2 regions of the Lysinibacillus sp. JNUCC 51 genome follow, and region 1 is predicted to be linked to the other one. Evidence: riboswitches for the same ligand, from Rfam matches in the RefSeq annotation. Region 1 holds a riboswitch; the other holds the start of a gene.
The links. A riboswitch is a leader RNA that binds a small molecule or an ion and turns the genes downstream of it on or off. The one in region 1 is predicted to bind lysine.
Positions count from the first base shown of each region.

Region 1 (10,973 bases):
AAACCTATCCGTATTTAAAAATTACAAATGAAAAACACCCGCGCCTTATTACAACACGAAAAGTGAAAAAGGATAAGGCAAAATATTTTGGTCCATATCCGAATGCATATGCAGCAAGTGAGACGAAAAAGCTGCTAGATCGTTTATATCCTCTTCGAAAATGTGTACAACTCCCTACCAAGGTTTGTTTGTATTATCATATGGGGCAATGTCTAGCTCCTTGTGTCAAGGATATAGATGCTGAAATTTACCACGATATGATTGAGGATATGACAAAGTTTTTAAATGGTGGGGTTGAGGAAGTCAAAAAGGAGCTAGAAGTAAAAATGCTAGCGGCCGCAGAAAATTTAGAGTTTGAGCGTGCAAAGGAATTTCGTGATCAAATTGCACATATCGATACAGTCATGCAAAAGCAAAAAATCGTCTCAAGTGATACAACTAACCGCGATGTATTTGGCTATGCCATCGAGAAGGGCTGGATGTGTGTTCAAGTTTTCTTTGTTCGTCAAGGAAAGCTCATTGAGCGAGATGTCTCGATTTTCCCGATTTATCAAGAGGCAGAAGAGGAATTTTTAACGTTCGTTGGACGATTTTACGATAAGCTAGAGCACATTAAGCCTAAGGAGATTTTTATCCCACAAACCATTGATTCAGAAATTTTAACGGAATTACTGGAAGTTAAGGTACTGACTCCAAAACGTGGGCAAAAAAAAGAATTAGTTGAATTAGCGACAAAAAATGCTGAAATTGCTGTAGCAGCGAAGTTCCAGCTTATTGAGCGTCAAGAAGAACGCACAATAGGAGCATGTGAGGCGCTCGGTGAAGCTATGAACATTTCTACGCCTTTACGGATTGAGGCTTTCGATAATAGTCATATGCATGGGACAGATGCTGTATCTGCAATGGTTGTATTTATCGATGGAAAACCTGCAAAGAAGGAGTATCGAAAATACAAAACACGTACCGCCGCCAAGCACGATGATTACGGGGCAATGCAGGAAGTAATACGTCGTCGATACACACGCGTTTTAAAAGATGGTCTACCTTTACCAGATTTAGTACTGATTGATGGTGGAAAGGGGCAAATGGAAGTCGCGCGAGAAGTATTAGAGGATGAGCTCGGTCTTGTCATTCCAATTGCCGGATTAGCAAAAGATGAAAAGCATAATACGTCACAGCTTCTATTTGGTGATCCACCTGAAGTAATTGCGTTAAAGCGAACAAGTGATGGATTCTACTTACTACAACGAATTCAGGATGAAGTACACCGCTTTGCTATTACCTTCTTACGACAGCAGCACGAGAAGCATGCTATACAATCTGTCCTCGATAATATAGAAGGCATTGGTCCGAAGCGAAAACAACAATTACTCAAACATTTTGGCTCTGTCAAAAAAATTCGTGAGGCAAGTATGCAGGCATTACAGGAAGCCGGAATGCCAGCTAATCTAGCTAGCAATATCTATGATTATTTTCATTCCGTAGAAGACTCCCATCTCTAAAGATGGTGAGAAATGCACATGGAATTCCTTTTCGGTGGATGTACAAACACCTACTGAAATAGAGGAACTCAGTCTAAGAACGCGGCAATTTATCTGTGCGAAAGCGAAGCGACAGCAACAAAAATTAAGCCAAGGCGAAATTGATTTTCAACAAGACACATTGTCAAAGAATTAGACGTATGCTAAGGTGTATATAACATTGCTCTGCAATATAGCAATGTTATATAGGCACCTTAGTTTTTTAGTAGTTTCTACATATTAAAATGGAAATTTCTTCACTAAGGTTCAATTATATACAATCACTATTAAGTGATGATAGAGGTGCAAGGTTCAAGAGTAGTATATTCGAGGGCGAACAAGTCCAGTGAAAATGTATGAAAGGGGAGCTTGCCGAAGTGGAGCGTCGTTGTTTCCGATGCTGTGCTGGTTTTACATTTAAGAGATGTAAGACTGTCGAATCTAAACGTTTCGGAGAGCTATCACACATGCGCAAGTTACTTTTATTGTACATGTTATAGGCAGCTTTCACGTTATGTGAGAGCTGCCTTTTTTGCTTTCTAGAAACAAACTTTTTCAGGGCAGTTACCCCTTCCTGAAAGGAGATGTTAAAAAATGGAGTAAAGGAAAGTGAGTGTCACTTTGATTTTGCTGCAAAAGTATAGCTACTTCATAATCAGTGGAATGATTGAATGCGAAGGAGAATGATAAAGATGGCGAGAATTGTGATGAAATTTGGTAGTGCTGCATTAGCATCAACAGAACACATTCGAAATGTTGCGAAAAAGGCGATTGCAGAAAAGGAAAGAGGTTTTGAGGTTGTTGTTGTCACTACATCTATGAGGGGGATGGCTAAAGAATTAGCAAAGATGGCTCGTGATTTATCAGACAATGCATCTAAGCGTGAACTAGACGCACTATTTTCAACAACATCACACTTATCAAGTACGTTAGTGTCAATTGCTTTGCAGGAAGAAGGATATGATGCAGTGTCATTAACGGGCTGGCAAGCAGGTATTCAAACAGATGATATGTACAGCAATGCCCGCATTGATGAGCTTGATGCTAGTCAAATAGAAAAGCATTTTAAACAGGGGAAAATTGTAATCGTTGCGGGGGAACAGGGTATCGATAATTCACGGAATATTACGACGCTTGGTAAAGGTGGGGCAGAAACCTCGGCTATAGCAATTGCAGCAAAGTTAAAGGCGGAGCGCGTAGATATTTACACGAATGTGGATGGAGTCTACACAGCTGATCCAAGCCATGTTGCTGGAGCACAGAAGCTAAAAGAGATTTCCTATGATGAGATGCTAGAGCTATCAAACTTAGGGTCTCAAGTTTTACACCCGAGAGCTGTAGAGTTAGCAAAAAAGTTTCAAATCCCAGTTGTTATTAGGTCGAGCGAAATAGATACAGTAGGTACTTTATTGAAGGAGGAAGTTGAAATGGAAAAAAATTTAATTGTACGTGGTGTTGCCTATGAGTCAGACGTTATTCGCTTAACGGTTGGTTATGATGCTTATTCTAATGCTTCGTTAGCGGATATCTTCACAATACTTGCAGAAAATCGCATAAACGTCGATATAATCGTACAAGCAATAATTGATGGTTTAAAGCCGACTGTATCATTTACCATTTTAAAAGAAGAGTTCGCTGAAGCATTACGTGTTTTAGAAGATAGCAAATTATCACTAGGGTTTAGTTTTGCTGATTTTGAAATTGGTTTAGCAAAGGTTTCCATCATTGGATCAGGAATGGTATCACATCCAGGGGTAGCTGCTCGAATGTTTGATCGTCTACGTCGTGAAGATATCCCTGTAAAAATGGTAAGTACGTCTGAAATAAAAGTGTCTGTCGTTGTACCTCAGGACGAAATGATCCATGCAGCAAATGTATTACATGATGAATTTAATTTAGAACAAGCGCTTTACATATAATTTTGAAGAGGATGTGTCAGTAAGAGGCACATCTTTTTTTGTTCACATCAATTTTAATATTTTATTCAATTCTATTGTTATATAATAAAATGTGACATGTTTTACCAATGGGAAGGTGGAAGTTTGTATGGTATTATTCGGTTTATTTCAAAAGCCAATGAATGAAATCGTTGAGAGAGATAACGATCTAGAAATACAAATATTAAAAAAGCGAATTTTGGAATTGGAACTTCAGCAGGAAAGCATTGATGTGAAAAATGCGATTTTAGACTTTGTACTAGCGCATATGGAGTTAATTAATTTTCAAACGGCTTTAAAGGTTCAAAATGTCTCAACGAATGTAGGGGATATTTCAGCGATGAGTGAAGAAATGTCGTCAAATACAGAAGAGATGCTTGCGGTTGAGCAAAATGTTAATGCAAACATTCAAGAAATAAAACAGCATTCGTTACTCCTTGTTGAAGAAATGGAATCTTCCATTACAAAAGGTGAAATGGTTCACGAGTTGCTGGCCAAAGGAGCTCAGTCAACAGAGCAGTTGTATGAAGAAATTATTAAAATGGATGATATCGGTAAAAGTGTAACCGGGATTGCCGATCAGACACAACTACTATCCTTAAATGCCTCAATTGAAGCCGCGCGTGCTGGTGAGCATGGAAAGGGCTTTAATGTTGTCGCGATGGAGGTAGGGAAATTAGCCAGTAGCTCGAAAGGTTCATTGCAAGAAATGACAAAGATTCGATCAGTCATTGATACGAAATTACATAATACAATAACAAATATTAAACAAGTCGAACATTATTTAACTGACTTTTTAAGTATCATGAAGGACAATATTGCTAATCTGACTGTATCAAGTAGAAATATTGAAGAAGCAGCACATGGCATTCATCAAATAACAGTTGCATCAGAAGAAAATGTAATAGCTGTAGGTCGTTTAGCGGAAACAACGATGGAATTATCACATTCTAGTGACTTCTCGGATATAATCCAAAATCAAGTATCTGAAATGTTAAAAGCTATTGCGCCGACAATTAGAAAACCATCAGAGCAAACCGTAGTTAGCCAGTTGGCAGCAAGGTTAATGGATCATGCTAGCTTTTTACGAAATGCTATTCAAAAGGCTGGTCATAAAGAAATGATAAAAACGCATCATCAATGTATGTTTGGGAAATGGTATTATGGACACTTTGAGGAATATCAGAATTTACCAGAATATCGTAAGATTGAACAGCCACATGAATTAGTACATATGTCCGCACAAAAATTAGTGAATGAACTGTCAATTAATAACATAGAAGAAATGATTCAACACTCACTTAATATTTTGGAGGCATTTATTACGTTAATAGATGTGCTATTAAAAGAAAGACATGCTCAACTATAAATAGAAAAAAGGATTCGTGGGCATAACGAGAGGTTGATTTCCGCTGTGGGGTCTCGCCAACAGATGTTTTTTCCGCGAAAGCGAAGCGGTAGCGGTACCGATGTTGGTCGCAAAGGGGTTATCACAGGACGTAATGGTTTTAGCTTTCGTTCCTCTATTGCTGATCTCTAAGGAGTTGCCCAGTAAACGCTACGATTAACTTCTATTAATATACAATATACAAAAAAAGGATTGCCATCCATAAATTCAGGGTGGCAATCCTTTTTGTTTTATTCTGTAGGAACGGTGTTCATGATTCGTTCTTTGACGTCCCATTTTACTGTAAATATAACGTGCTGTTGCTTTTCACGTTTTTCATCATAGCATTCTGTTAAATAACCTTTTGCTTGCTGGATTTGCTCAGCTATAAATCCTGCTTCAAGTCTAAAGCTACGAAGACCGATTTGTATCAGTTCTGGATCATTTGTCAACTGGAATATACGTCCATCTTTTGATTCTTTGATAAGCTCTAAATTACCCCAACAGGCATCTGCGAAAAATGCGATAAGTTCATCTTGACTTTTACATGGGAACTTCCGTGCTAGGTCTTTTCCTGCCCAATAAAGGACATCACCTTCATGTTTACCAAGGATGGAAGATAAAATATAATCGCGAATTATCTCATATCCAAATGGTGAGATTGTAGGGGATGAAGTGTTTAACATTTAAATCCTTCTTTCTTAGAATTTTCTTAAAATTTGACACTGATAAAGTAAAGATAGATTTTTCGAGAAAAAACGATGCATCATGTACTAGATTCTTTCTTTAATAAGGATTGTGAAAAACTCTTGGTTGCCTTGACGCTCGTAGCTCTTGAGAGTACAATAAACATGTCATAATATTGTACCATGATGAAATACACAGTCAATGAAGTATCAGTTACAAAATGATGACTTCTTTTGTTGTGCTATTTTAAGTACTAAGGGGGGTAACAGTCTTGTCGAAAGATCGAGAGTTTTTATGGCGTCGTTTACATTCTCTACTTGGTGTGATTCCAGTAGGTCTGTTTCTGATGTTCCACTTGTCAATGAACTTCACTGCTGTTGGTGGTGAACAAGCTTACAATAATGCAGTAGGTAAGATGGATTTGATTCCACACAATCTTCTGTTAGTAATTGAGTGGGTAGTTATTTATATCCCATTACTGTTCCACGCATTCTATGGTGTCTTCATTGCATTCACTGCTTCACCAAACACAGGGCGTTTCAGCACATACCGTAACTGGATGTTCTCATTACAACGTTTCACTGGTGTATTCTTAGTGATTTTCATTGCATGGCATATTTTCGAAACGCGTATCCAAAAAGCGTTAGGTGCAGATGTTGAATTCAATATGATCGCAGATATCGTATCGAATCCATTCATGCTTGGATTCTACATTGTTGGTATTATATCAGCAACTTTCCACTTATCTAACGGTTTATGGGCATTCCTAGTAAGCTGGGGTATTACACAATCTCCTCAGTCTCAAAAGGTTGCTACTTATGTAACAAACATTATTTTCGTAATTCTAAGTGTAGTTGGTGTGGCTGCTATTTTAGCTTTTGCTTAATTTAATAGAAGCTACTATAGAGTACATGGCAATCATTGCAATTTTTTAAGAGGAGTGAGAAATAATCATGGCGAAAAGCAAAATAATTGTTGTCGGCGGCGGTCTAGCTGGTCTGATGGCAACGATTAAAGCAGCTGAAGTTGGTACTGAAGTTGATTTATTCTCATTAGTTCCTGTAAAACGCTCACACTCTGTATGTGCGCAGGGCGGAATTAATGGTGCGGTAAATACAAAAGGTGAAGGGGATTCTCCTTGGATTCACTTCGATGATACAGTATATGGTGGGGACTTCTTAGCGAACCAACCACCAGTTAAGGGTATGTGTGATGCAGCCCCTGGTATTATTCATTTAATGGACCGTATGGGTGTAATGTTCAACCGTACACCAGAAGGTCTTCTTGATTTCCGTCGTTTTGGTGGTACATTACACCACCGTACAGCATTTTCTGGTGCGACAACTGGTCAACAATTACTATACGCACTAGACGAGCAAGTTCGTTCTCACGAAGTAGCTGGTTTAGTTAACAAATATGAGCACTGGGAATTCCTTGGTGCAGTAGTCGATCCTGATGGCGTTTGTCGTGGTATCGTAGCGCAAGATATGCGTACAGAAGAAATTAAATCATTCCGTGCAGACGCTGTAATTATGGCGACTGGTGGCCCTGGTATTATCTTCGGTAAAACAACAAACTCTGTAATCAATACAGGTTCTGCTGCTTCTATCGTTTACCAACAAGGTGCTTCTTACGCGAATGGTGAGTTCATTCAAATTCACCCAACAGCTATTCCTGGAGATGACAAAAACCGTCTAATGTCAGAATCAGCTCGTGGTGAAGGTGGCCGTATTTGGACTTATAAAGACGGTAAGCCTTGGTACTTCTTAGAAGAGAAATACCCAGCATATGGTAACTTAGTACCACGTGATATTGCAACACGTGAAATTTTCGACGTTTGTGTGAACCAAAAATTAGGTATCAACGGTGAAAACATGGTATACCTAGATCTTTCTCATAAAGATCCACATGAATTAGATGTAAAACTTGGTGGTATTATTGAAATCTACGAAAAATTCGTAGGTGATGATCCACGTAAATTACCAATGAAAATTTTCCCAGCGGTTCACTACTCAATGGGTGGATTATGGGTTGACTACAACCAAATGACTGAAATTCCTGGATTATTTGCAGCAGGTGAATGTGATTACTCTCAACATGGTGCAAACCGTCTTGGTGCGAACTCATTATTATCTGCTATCTATGGTGGTATGGTTGCTGGTCCAAACGCAGTAGACTATGTTAAACATCTTAAAAAGCATGCTGAAGATCTTCCACAAGAAATCTATGATGCACGCGTTCAAGAAGAACAAGCTAAGTGGGAAGCTATCATGAAAATGGATGGCACAGAAAACGCTTACTTACTTCATAAAGAGCTTGGTGAAATGATGACAGCTACTATGACAGTAGTACGTTATAACGACCAACTTGAAGATACATTAAACAAACTTGATGAATTCCAAAAACGTTGGGAAAACATTAACATCAACGATACACAAAAATGGAGCAACCAAGGTGCTCACTTTACGCGTCAGTTGAAAAATATGATTTACCTTGCGAAAGTAATGACAAAAGGTGCATTATTACGTAACGAATCTCGCGGTGCACACTATAAACCAGATTTCCCTAACCGTGATGATGAGAACTTCTTAAAAACAACAATGGCGAAGTTTGATCCAACTACTGGTAATCCAATTATCACGTACCAAGAAGTTGACGTTTCATTAATTCCACCACGTAAACGTGATTACTCTGCGAAAGGAGACTAAGAATTATGAATATCGCAGCTAATACTGGAAGAATGGTTAAAGTGGAAGTTTTACGTCAAGACGCAAAAGGCGGCAATGGCTACTGGCAAAAATTCCAAGTGCCTTACCGTCACGGTATGAACGTAATTTCTATTTTAATGGAAATCCAAAAAAATCCTGTTACTGAAAATGGCGAAAAAACTACTCCAGTAACTTGGGATATGAACTGTCTTGAAGAAGTTTGCGGTGCATGTTCAATGGTTATTAATGGCCGTCCACGTCAATCTTGTTCAACACTTGTTGACCAACTGACTGAGCCAATTAAACTTGAGCCTATGAAAACTTTCCCAGTTATTCGTGACTTACAAGTTGACCGTGAACGTATGTTCAATGCACTTAAAAAAGTTAAAGCATGGGTTCCAATCGATGGTACTTATGATTTAGGTGAAGGTCCACGTATGCCAGAAGGTAAACGTCAATGGGCTTATGAATTATCTAAATGTATGACTTGTGGTGTATGTATGGAAGCATGTCCAAACGTGTCTGAAAAAGCTTCATTCATCGGACCAGCACCATTATCACAAGTGCGTCTATTCAACACTCACCCAACTGGTGCAATGATTAAAGACGAACGTTTAAATGCAATCATGGGTGATGGAGGCCTTGCAAACTGCGGTAACTCACAAAACTGTGTGGCTGCTTGTCCAAAAGGTATTCCTTTAACAACATCTATCGCATCATTAAACCGTGCAACTACAGTGCAAATGTTCCGTAACTTCTTCGGTTCTGACCACTACGTTGACTAATATAGTACAAGCTTTACTCCCAAACTCCTTTACACTAAATGTGTAAGGGAGTTTTTTTCTATGAAAAATATTAAATAATTTTATAGAATAACTACTCGTAAATGATTGATTGATCCTACTCACCATAAAAGTTTCGTACTACAGGGAGTTCAGATAGGGGCATTTTCAAGAAAGAGTAATAAACTAAATATGATGTTTTCAATACAGCATTAAAAAATCGATTTTCCCGAAAATAGAAAAGAGATTAATGGAAAACGAGTTTTAACGAGTGAAAATGTGAATTTTCTATGATAATATTGTGTTTTCCTTTATAATGAATGTATATTCATTTATGACTGCTAATTCTATTTGTTGTTCTGGAAGAAGCGAATGAAAATTAGGGGGATGGTTAAGATGAAAGCAAATTATATCGGAGATTTTCAGGAATGGGCAAAGGATTTTTCATTTTTTATTGAAGTCCGTGTACGTTTTTCAGAAACGGATATGTACGGTCATATGAACAATACAGTTAGTTTTACATATTTTGAACAGGCACGAATCGATTATTTTCATCATCTAGGTATTCTAATGCCTTCTGCAATTGATGAACATGTAGAGGGGATTCCGATTGTCGCCGATTTACAGTGTGATTACGTGAAGCAAGTTTTCTTTGATGATGTGCTAAGAATTTATACGAAGGTAGCAACAGTAGGGAACTCATCATTGGATATTCATTACTTAGCGAAAAACCAGCATGATGAAGTTTGCTTTACGGGTCGTGGTACGGTAGTGCAAATGAATCCTCGAACTGGCAAGAGTGTGCCACTATCTGAAGAAGTAAAAACTCAATTAGCAAGCTTGGTTTTCATATAAGTATTGGAAAAGGATTGCGAAAAATTCCTATCCGAGAAATGAAGTTTAAACAATGATCTCGACGGTTGAAATTGAACTTTTTACGGCTCAGCTCATCACAAAAAGTTGAGGATGACACTGTTAAAACGTATGTAATATATAAGTTGATTAGAGTGAAGAATGGGCGACTCCTAGGGGATCAGCAATAGAGGAACGAAGGCTAAAACCATCACGTCCTGTGATAATGCCTTCGTGATAACATTGTGTAGTTGCTGTCGCTACGTTACCACTACGCTTTCGCGCAAAAAACATCTGCTTGCCCAAGCGGCTTATCAGATGCCCCCAGGAAGCTCTGCTCTGCGCGAAAGCGAAGCGTCAGCAACAAAGTGCCCAGTCGGAACTGATATCAACCACTCGTAATGGTGATGATCCACTTTTACATAAAATTCATTAATTGGTGGAATTAATTTCCGAATTTTTTTAGGAAACACGGGATATTCATGAAAATAGCCGTCACCGCTCCCCATTCATTAACATAAGTTACAATACGTGCGGGGGAGGAGGGTGTAACTGAAAATGAATGGCTCTCATCATCGTTCTCTTTTAACGAACCGAGAACGTGAAATATTTGCGCTTTTATTAGCTGAAAAAACAACGAGGGATATTGCAGAGCAACTTGGTATTAGTGAAAAAACAGTGCGAAATCACATTTCCAATACAATTCAAAAGTTAGGTGTAACAAATCGATCTCAGGCGTTAATTGAGCTGTTACGCTTAGAAGAATTCAAATTAGACTAAATGGACACTTGCTATTTCAGAAAAAAAACGACAAAATAGAACTATTCAACGTATTTTTAGGAGTGAAATAGTTATATGTCGGATGAAGTAACAAAACACTCACCTGAAACCGTTACAACGGTTGAAAAGGAATTACGCTATATAGCGGCGATTGTGAAGCAAAAAGGAAGAGAGATTGTTTCACAATATGCGATTACGCCGCCACAATTTGTTGCATTACAGTGGTTAGAAGAGCTTGGAGATATAACAATTGGCGACCTGTCAAATCGATTATACTTAGCTTTTAGTACAACAACAGATTTAGTGGACCGAATGGAGAA
Region 1 covers NZ_CP065545.1:3,739,644-3,750,616, forward strand. The annotation lists gene uvrC (excinuclease ABC subunit UvrC) at 1-1,502, shown strand, start outside; lysine riboswitch at 1,811-1,989, shown strand; gene JNUCC51_RS18045 (aspartate kinase) at 2,213-3,439, shown strand; gene JNUCC51_RS18050 (methyl-accepting chemotaxis protein) at 3,567-4,826, shown strand; gene JNUCC51_RS18055 (YslB family protein) at 5,096-5,530, opposite strand; gene JNUCC51_RS18060 (succinate dehydrogenase cytochrome b558 subunit) at 5,803-6,417, shown strand; gene sdhA (succinate dehydrogenase flavoprotein subunit) at 6,485-8,239, shown strand; gene sdhB (succinate dehydrogenase iron-sulfur subunit) at 8,245-9,024, shown strand; gene JNUCC51_RS18075 (acyl-CoA thioesterase) at 9,418-9,876, shown strand; gene JNUCC51_RS18080 (helix-turn-helix domain-containing protein) at 10,432-10,653, shown strand; gene JNUCC51_RS18085 (MarR family winged helix-turn-helix transcriptional regulator) at 10,729-10,973, shown strand, end outside.

Region 2 (6,542 bases), 1.6 Mb from region 1:
GTCTGGCTGAAGGGATCGGTCTTGAAAACCGACAGGCGGGTAACACCGCGCGGGGGTTCGAATCCCTCTACCTCCTCCATTTTCCGGGTCAGTAGCTCAGTTGGTAGAGCATTAGATTGAAGCTCTAAGTGTCGGCGGTTCGATTCCGTCCTGACCCACCATCTGCGGGTGTAGTTTAATGGTAAAACCTCAGCCTTCCAAGCTGATGTCGTGAGTTCGATTCTCATCACCCGCTCCAAAAAATAATGGGCCTATAGCTCAGCTGGTTAGAGCGCACGCCTGATAAGCGTGAGGTCGATGGTTCGAGTCCATTTAGGCCCACCATTATTCCGAAGTAGCTCAGTTGGTAGTAGCACCTGACTGTTAATCAGGTTGTCGCAGGTTCGAGTCCTGCCTTCGGAGCCACGGCCCGTTGGTCAAGTGGTTAAGACACCGCCCTTTCACGGCGGTAACACGGGTTCGAATCCCGTACGGGTCATCAAGCATGTTGCACATTAGTGCGACATGCTTTTTTTTATGCGAACTATACTGACAAACAAAGTTCATCATGCGTTAAGGAAATTTTATTTCTAAAGCACAAATAATAACTTCTACTCCTAAATACTGCAAAGGGAGTGCAAAATGGGGCCTAATGCGTCTCGTGTATTACCTACTTCGGCATAATAAAACGTTATAATAAACGTTATAATAGCATATCTCTACTTAAAAAATTTTCCTCTGTAATTTCTCCTGATTTTTATAATGTCTACTCAAGATGGGAACCCTTTTAATAAATAATTTTAGTGAAGGCTTAAGCATAAAGACGAATCCTGACGCATTGTTTATTTGCACGACAGCGGCAATTATACCGAGGCATAATTCATAAAATGAAGAGGTGGTATGAAATATTGAACAAAGTATTTCATATATAAAATATGTATGTTTTCTGGCAGATTTTTTCGTGGTGATTATAGTTCCATTCCTCTAATATGAGGGTAGATGGAGGAATTCGATATGAATTTACAGGAAGTACAGCGTTTTTTAGAACTTTATCAAGTAGAACAAAATGAGTCGAAAACATGGCTAGAAAATAAGTCACAGCAAATTAAAACTGCAGGCGAATATATACCGACAACGGAAGAATTAATCTTTGGTGCACGAGTGGCCTGGCGTAATAGTAATAAGTGTATTGGTCGATTGTTTTGGCAATCACTGCATGTTGTAGATGCCCGCGATATTTCCAATGAAGAGGGTATCTTCAAAGCTTTGCTTGAACATATTAAGTATGCAACAAATGGTGGAAAAATTCGTCCAACAATAACGGTTTTTGCACCAGGGCGTGTTCGTATATGGAATCATCAGCTAATCCGTTATGCTGGCTATGAAACTGAATCTGGAATCATTGGTGATTTGCATTCTGTTGAGTTTACAAAATTATGTGAGTCACTTGGTTGGCAAGGAGAGGGAACGGCATTTGATGTCCTTCCACTTGTTGTACAAATGGACGGAAGGGAGCCGCAATTGTTTAGGATTCCTGACGAGTATGTACTACAGGTACCGATTCGTCATCCAGAATCATCTCAAGTAGAGAAGCTAGGATTAAAATGGTATGCAGTGCCGATTATATCGAGTATGCGTTTCCAAATGGCAGGTATTGATTTTGAGGCTGCCCCATTCAATGGTTGGTATATGGGTACAGAAATCGGGGCACGTAATTTAGCAGATCATGAACGTTATAATATGCTGCCCGCTATAGCAGAAATTTTCAATCTCGATACAACTAAACAGGCTTCTTTATGGCGTGATCGTGCATTAGTCGAGCTGAATATTGCCGTACTACATTCTTTTAAAGAAGACGGTGTGAGCATTGTAGATCATCATACAGCTGCACAGCAATTTAAATTGTTTGAGGAAACTGAAGCAGCGGCGGATCGTAAGGTTACAGGCAATTGGACGTGGTTGATTCCACCTCTTTCACCAGCTACGACTCATATTTTCCATAAGCCCTATGTTAATATTTACAATACACCGAATTATTTTTATCAGAAACCACCTTATTAGAGAAAAAGGCAGCCCACTTTAACTTCTTTCAGCGGGTGTTCAAACATCTGTACCTGTCGCTACGCTTTCGGTACAAAAGACATCCGCTTAAAGAAGCTCATGAGCCACCTTATTTAATTCACATATTCATTTTTAGAAGCCCTAAATGAACATAAGAAAAGTATCAATACTACGATAACAAATAACCAACCTGCTATATTCCAGCCACCAAATAAATCATGTAAATATCCAAATAAAATTGGACCGATTGCGGCTAATAAATATCCTAATGATTGTGCGAATCCTGATAAATCAGCTGCTTCTAAAGCTGTACGGGTACGTAGTGTAAAGAACATCATCGCTAATGCGAATGAAGCACCTCCGGCTAAGCCTAGTAGCACCATCCATAGTACAGCGAGGCTTGTCCATTCCATGACTACCCCGATAAAGCCAACTAAGTAAAATGCCGTAAACATTAATACGAGAGGACGTTGAGATGTCATTTTACTAGCGATAATAGGCACAGCTAAAGCCATTGGAACTTGTGAAAATTGCATGATGGAAAACATCCAGCCTGCACGATCTGCAGCTAATCCTTGTGCTATATATATTTCAGGAATCCAAGCGGCAGTTGTGTAGAATAATAATGACTGAAATCCCATAGCCCCTGTTACTGCCCAAGTAACAGGTGATTTCCATAATGGTATACGTTCTTTCGTAGTCTCAACATTCGGTTCAGGCTTATTAAATTTCAACTGTGGAATCCAAATTAAGATGGTTAACACCACAAGAACAAGTGCGATTGCCAGTGCACCTTGCCAACCGAGTGATGAGTTGGCAATAGGATAGCTAATGCCAGCGCCGAGTCCAGCTGTCAAATTCATCGACATTGTAAAAAATGCCATAAGTAAACCTACGTGATAGGGAAATTTCAATTTAAGTAATCCCGGAATTAGTACGTTACCGAATGAAATGGCTATACCAATTAGCATAGTACCAAAAATAAGTAAACTAGTTGTGCCAAGGGAGCGTAATACAATCCCTACCGCTAATAGAATAGTCGATAAAAATAATGTTAATTCTAGTCCGAATTTACGTGCGACAATTGGTGCAAATGGTGAAATGATTGCAAATGCTAGCAATGGAATCGTCGTTAGAAAGCCTGCTAGTACATGGGATATGCCGAGGTCTTCACGAATAAAGGAAGTAATAGGTCCAACAACTGTTAGCGGCATCCGTAATGTCGAGGCAATACAAATTACTCCGATAACTAGTAATAAGGTTGTACCTTTCCAGTTAATTTTCCTGCTAGGATAAGTATCGGTATGTTCATGAGTAGTCAAATAAATCCCCCCTGTTAGAACAATTTTGATTGAATCACTATACCACTTTATCACATTAATAAAAATAGTTGAAAATTCACAAAATACAGAACATTACTCTGGTTATTGAAATGTCATAGGTCATATGTTAAACTAATACCCATCATAAATTTAATATTTAATGCCTCATGTTTATATTGAGGTAGAGGTCGCGGTATTTAAGAGTATGTTAATGGAAATGACAAGCATTTGAGAAATTAGCTGAAAGGAAATACTGCCGAAGTGTGAGGGGACTTGAAAACCTCATGCTGGGGCTGTCTCCGAAAGGAACAGAACTGTCACGTTTGGACAACGTGTTGAGCTATCATTTTGAAAGAACAGAGGATTTACTTAGCCATCACAGTAACGTTCATGTGATGGCATTTTTTTGCCTCTTAAAAGGAAGGAAGCTATATTGTGAGTGAAATAAAAGTCAATCAGCTCGGACATAAAGCGCCGAAGCTGAAAAAAGAATTAAAAAGCCGTCATATTACAATGATTTCATTAGGCGGTACAATCGGTACTGGATTGTTTTTAGCTAGTGGTGGTGCAATTGCACAAGCAGGACCTGGAGGTGCACTACTCGCTTATGCATTAATCGGTATCATGGTGTATTTTTTAATGACGAGCTTAGGCGAAATGGCAGCCTATATGCCATCATCGGGTTCATTTAGTACTTATGCTACAAAGTTTGTAGACCCAGCTCTAGGCTTTGCACTTGGTTGGAACTACTGGTACAACTGGGCAATTACAATTGCAGCAGAAATTTCTGCTGTATCATTAATTATGAAATATTGGTTCCCAGATAGCTCATCAGCACTTTGGACTGTTTTATTTATTGCCGTCGTTTTAACGTTCAATCTATTATCGGTAAAAAGCTATGGTGAAAGTGAATATTGGTTTGCCATGATAAAGGTTGTAACTGTAATCATTTTTATTATCATCAGTTTTTTAATGATTTTTGGTATTTTAGGAGGAAACGCTCCGGTAGGCTTTACGAATTTCTTTATTAGTGATGGACCATTCCACGGTGGATTCCTTGCTACATTTGGTATTTTCTTAGCTGCAGGATTCTCGTTCCAAGGGACAGAGCTACTTGGAATAACAGCAGGTGAAACAGATGATCCTGGTAAAAATATTCCGAAAGCAGTTAAGTCTGTTTTCTGGCGAATTCTTTTGTTCTATATTTTAGCAATCGGTGCAATTGGGTTGTTGATTCCATTTACAGACGCACGTTTATTATCTGAAGATATCGCTGTTTCACCATTTACACTGGTGTTCGACCGTTTAGGAATTGCCTTTGCGGCATCATTGATGAATGCTATCATTCTAACGGCAATGCTGTCAGCAGGGAATTCAGGGCTGTACGCATCTTCTCGTATGCTTTGGCAATTAGCGGTAGATGGACATGCACCGAAATTTTTCACTAAACTAAGCCGTCGAGGTATTCCGATTTACGCATTGCTGGCGACTTTAGCTGTAGGCTCCCTAGCATTTTTAGCTTCATTCTTTGGTGATGGTGTGGTCTACATGTGGCTTCTAAATGCCTCAGGAATGTCTGGATTCATTGCTTGGTTAGGTATTGCATTTAGCCATTACCGCTTCCGTCGAGCATTCGAGGCACAAGGCTTAGATCCGAAATTATTGCCGTATAGAGCAAAGCTGTTCCCATTCGGTCCGCTATTTGCCTTTACGGTTTGTATGATTGTTGTTATTGGACAAAACTACAATGCCTTTATGGGTGATACAGTAGATTGGTACGGAGTCCTTGTCTCGTATATCGGTATTCCTCTTTTCTTGCTGTTATGGCTTGGCTATAAAATCAAGCATAAAACAAAAATGCTTCCACTTAAAGAATGTGATTTAAAGGTGGAAGACTAATATTAAAGCTGTTCTATAATCCATTGAATGATGGTTATGGAACGGCTTTTTTTACTATTTTGCAAAAGATATATGAAACAAAGATATTACATATGGTAAATTATAGATCAATAACCACAAGTAGTTGATAATATTTTTGGTTATTAGTTGATTGGAGTGGAGGCTGGGTGACTCCATGGGAATCAGCGTCTTAGATAAGACACTGGAGCGAGGCGAAGCGGCTCATCGGACACCCCAGGAAGCTTTGCTCTGCGCGAAAGCGAAGCGGCAGCGATAAAAACGCCCAGCCGGAACGGAAATCAACCCCTCGTTTTGGTGATGGCCCAAATTATAAATAATTTATCCACTATTAACGGGCAGCAATTATTTATACCGAAAGCAAAAATAACTGCACGGAAAAGCCCAATAGGTGAAGAAAAATAATCAGAGGGGGAAAAATGATAGACTACCCATTTTTACAATATAGATTAAAAAAAGAAAAGATTAATACTTTTTTGATTAATAGTCATGGTAAAACGATATTTCGATACTATAAAAATAAGAAACAACAACAGAAACTTCATAAAATTAATTCTTGTACAAAGAGTATTCTTTCAATTCTATTTGGCATTGCAATAGATCAAAAATATTTGGAATCTATTCATATACCTGTCCATACTTTTTTTCCTGAACTATTCGAACGGCAAGATGATAAACGTAAAATGGATATGACAATATATCATCTTTTAACAATGACGGAAGGGTTAGATTTCCCGGAATTTGGGGAATGGAATTGTTTTGCTCCTATGGTATTTCATTCTGATATAGTAAAATTTATAATAGATCGCCCGATGGTGCATCCAGTTGGTACGCATATGAATTATAACTCGGGTTGCTCCCATATACTTTCTGCTATATTGCAGAAAGTTACGAATATGAAAACAAAAGAATTTGCCAATCGTTATTTATTTCAACCATTGGGTATTCTCGAATATCAATGGTACGAGGATAAGAAGAAAATTAGTAAAGGGGCAGATGGTCTTTTATTAAAGGCAGAAGATATGATGAAAGTTGGGCTCTTAGTTTTAAAGAAGGGTGTATATAACGAGAAAAGGATAGTTTCAGAGGATTGGATTAACCATTCGATAAAGCCTAATTTAATGACTTATGACAAAATTGGTTATTACGGGATGCATTGGTGGGTAAATAAACAGAATGAAACTAAAGCTTTTTCGGTAGATAATCAATATTTCTTTGCATTAGGTTATGGGGGGCAATATATTTTTATTTGGCCAAAGGAAG
Region 2 covers NZ_CP065545.1:2,174,739-2,181,280, reverse strand. The annotation lists tRNA gene JNUCC51_RS10475 (tRNA-Ser) at 1-79, shown strand, start outside; tRNA gene JNUCC51_RS10470 (tRNA-Phe) at 86-161, shown strand; tRNA gene JNUCC51_RS10465 (tRNA-Gly) at 165-238, shown strand; tRNA gene JNUCC51_RS10460 (tRNA-Ile) at 248-324, shown strand; tRNA gene JNUCC51_RS10455 (tRNA-Asn) at 329-405, shown strand; tRNA gene JNUCC51_RS10450 (tRNA-Glu) at 407-478, shown strand; gene JNUCC51_RS10445 (nitric oxide synthase oxygenase) at 994-2,040, shown strand; gene JNUCC51_RS10440 (CynX/NimT family MFS transporter) at 2,154-3,362, opposite strand; lysine riboswitch at 3,537-3,713, shown strand; gene JNUCC51_RS10435 (amino acid permease) at 3,798-5,261, shown strand; gene JNUCC51_RS10430 (serine hydrolase domain-containing protein) at 5,699-6,542, shown strand, end outside.
Region 2: linked by a shared signal. The riboswitch ahead of JNUCC51_RS10435 (amino acid permease) and the one ahead of JNUCC51_RS18045 (aspartate kinase) in region 1 are both predicted to bind lysine.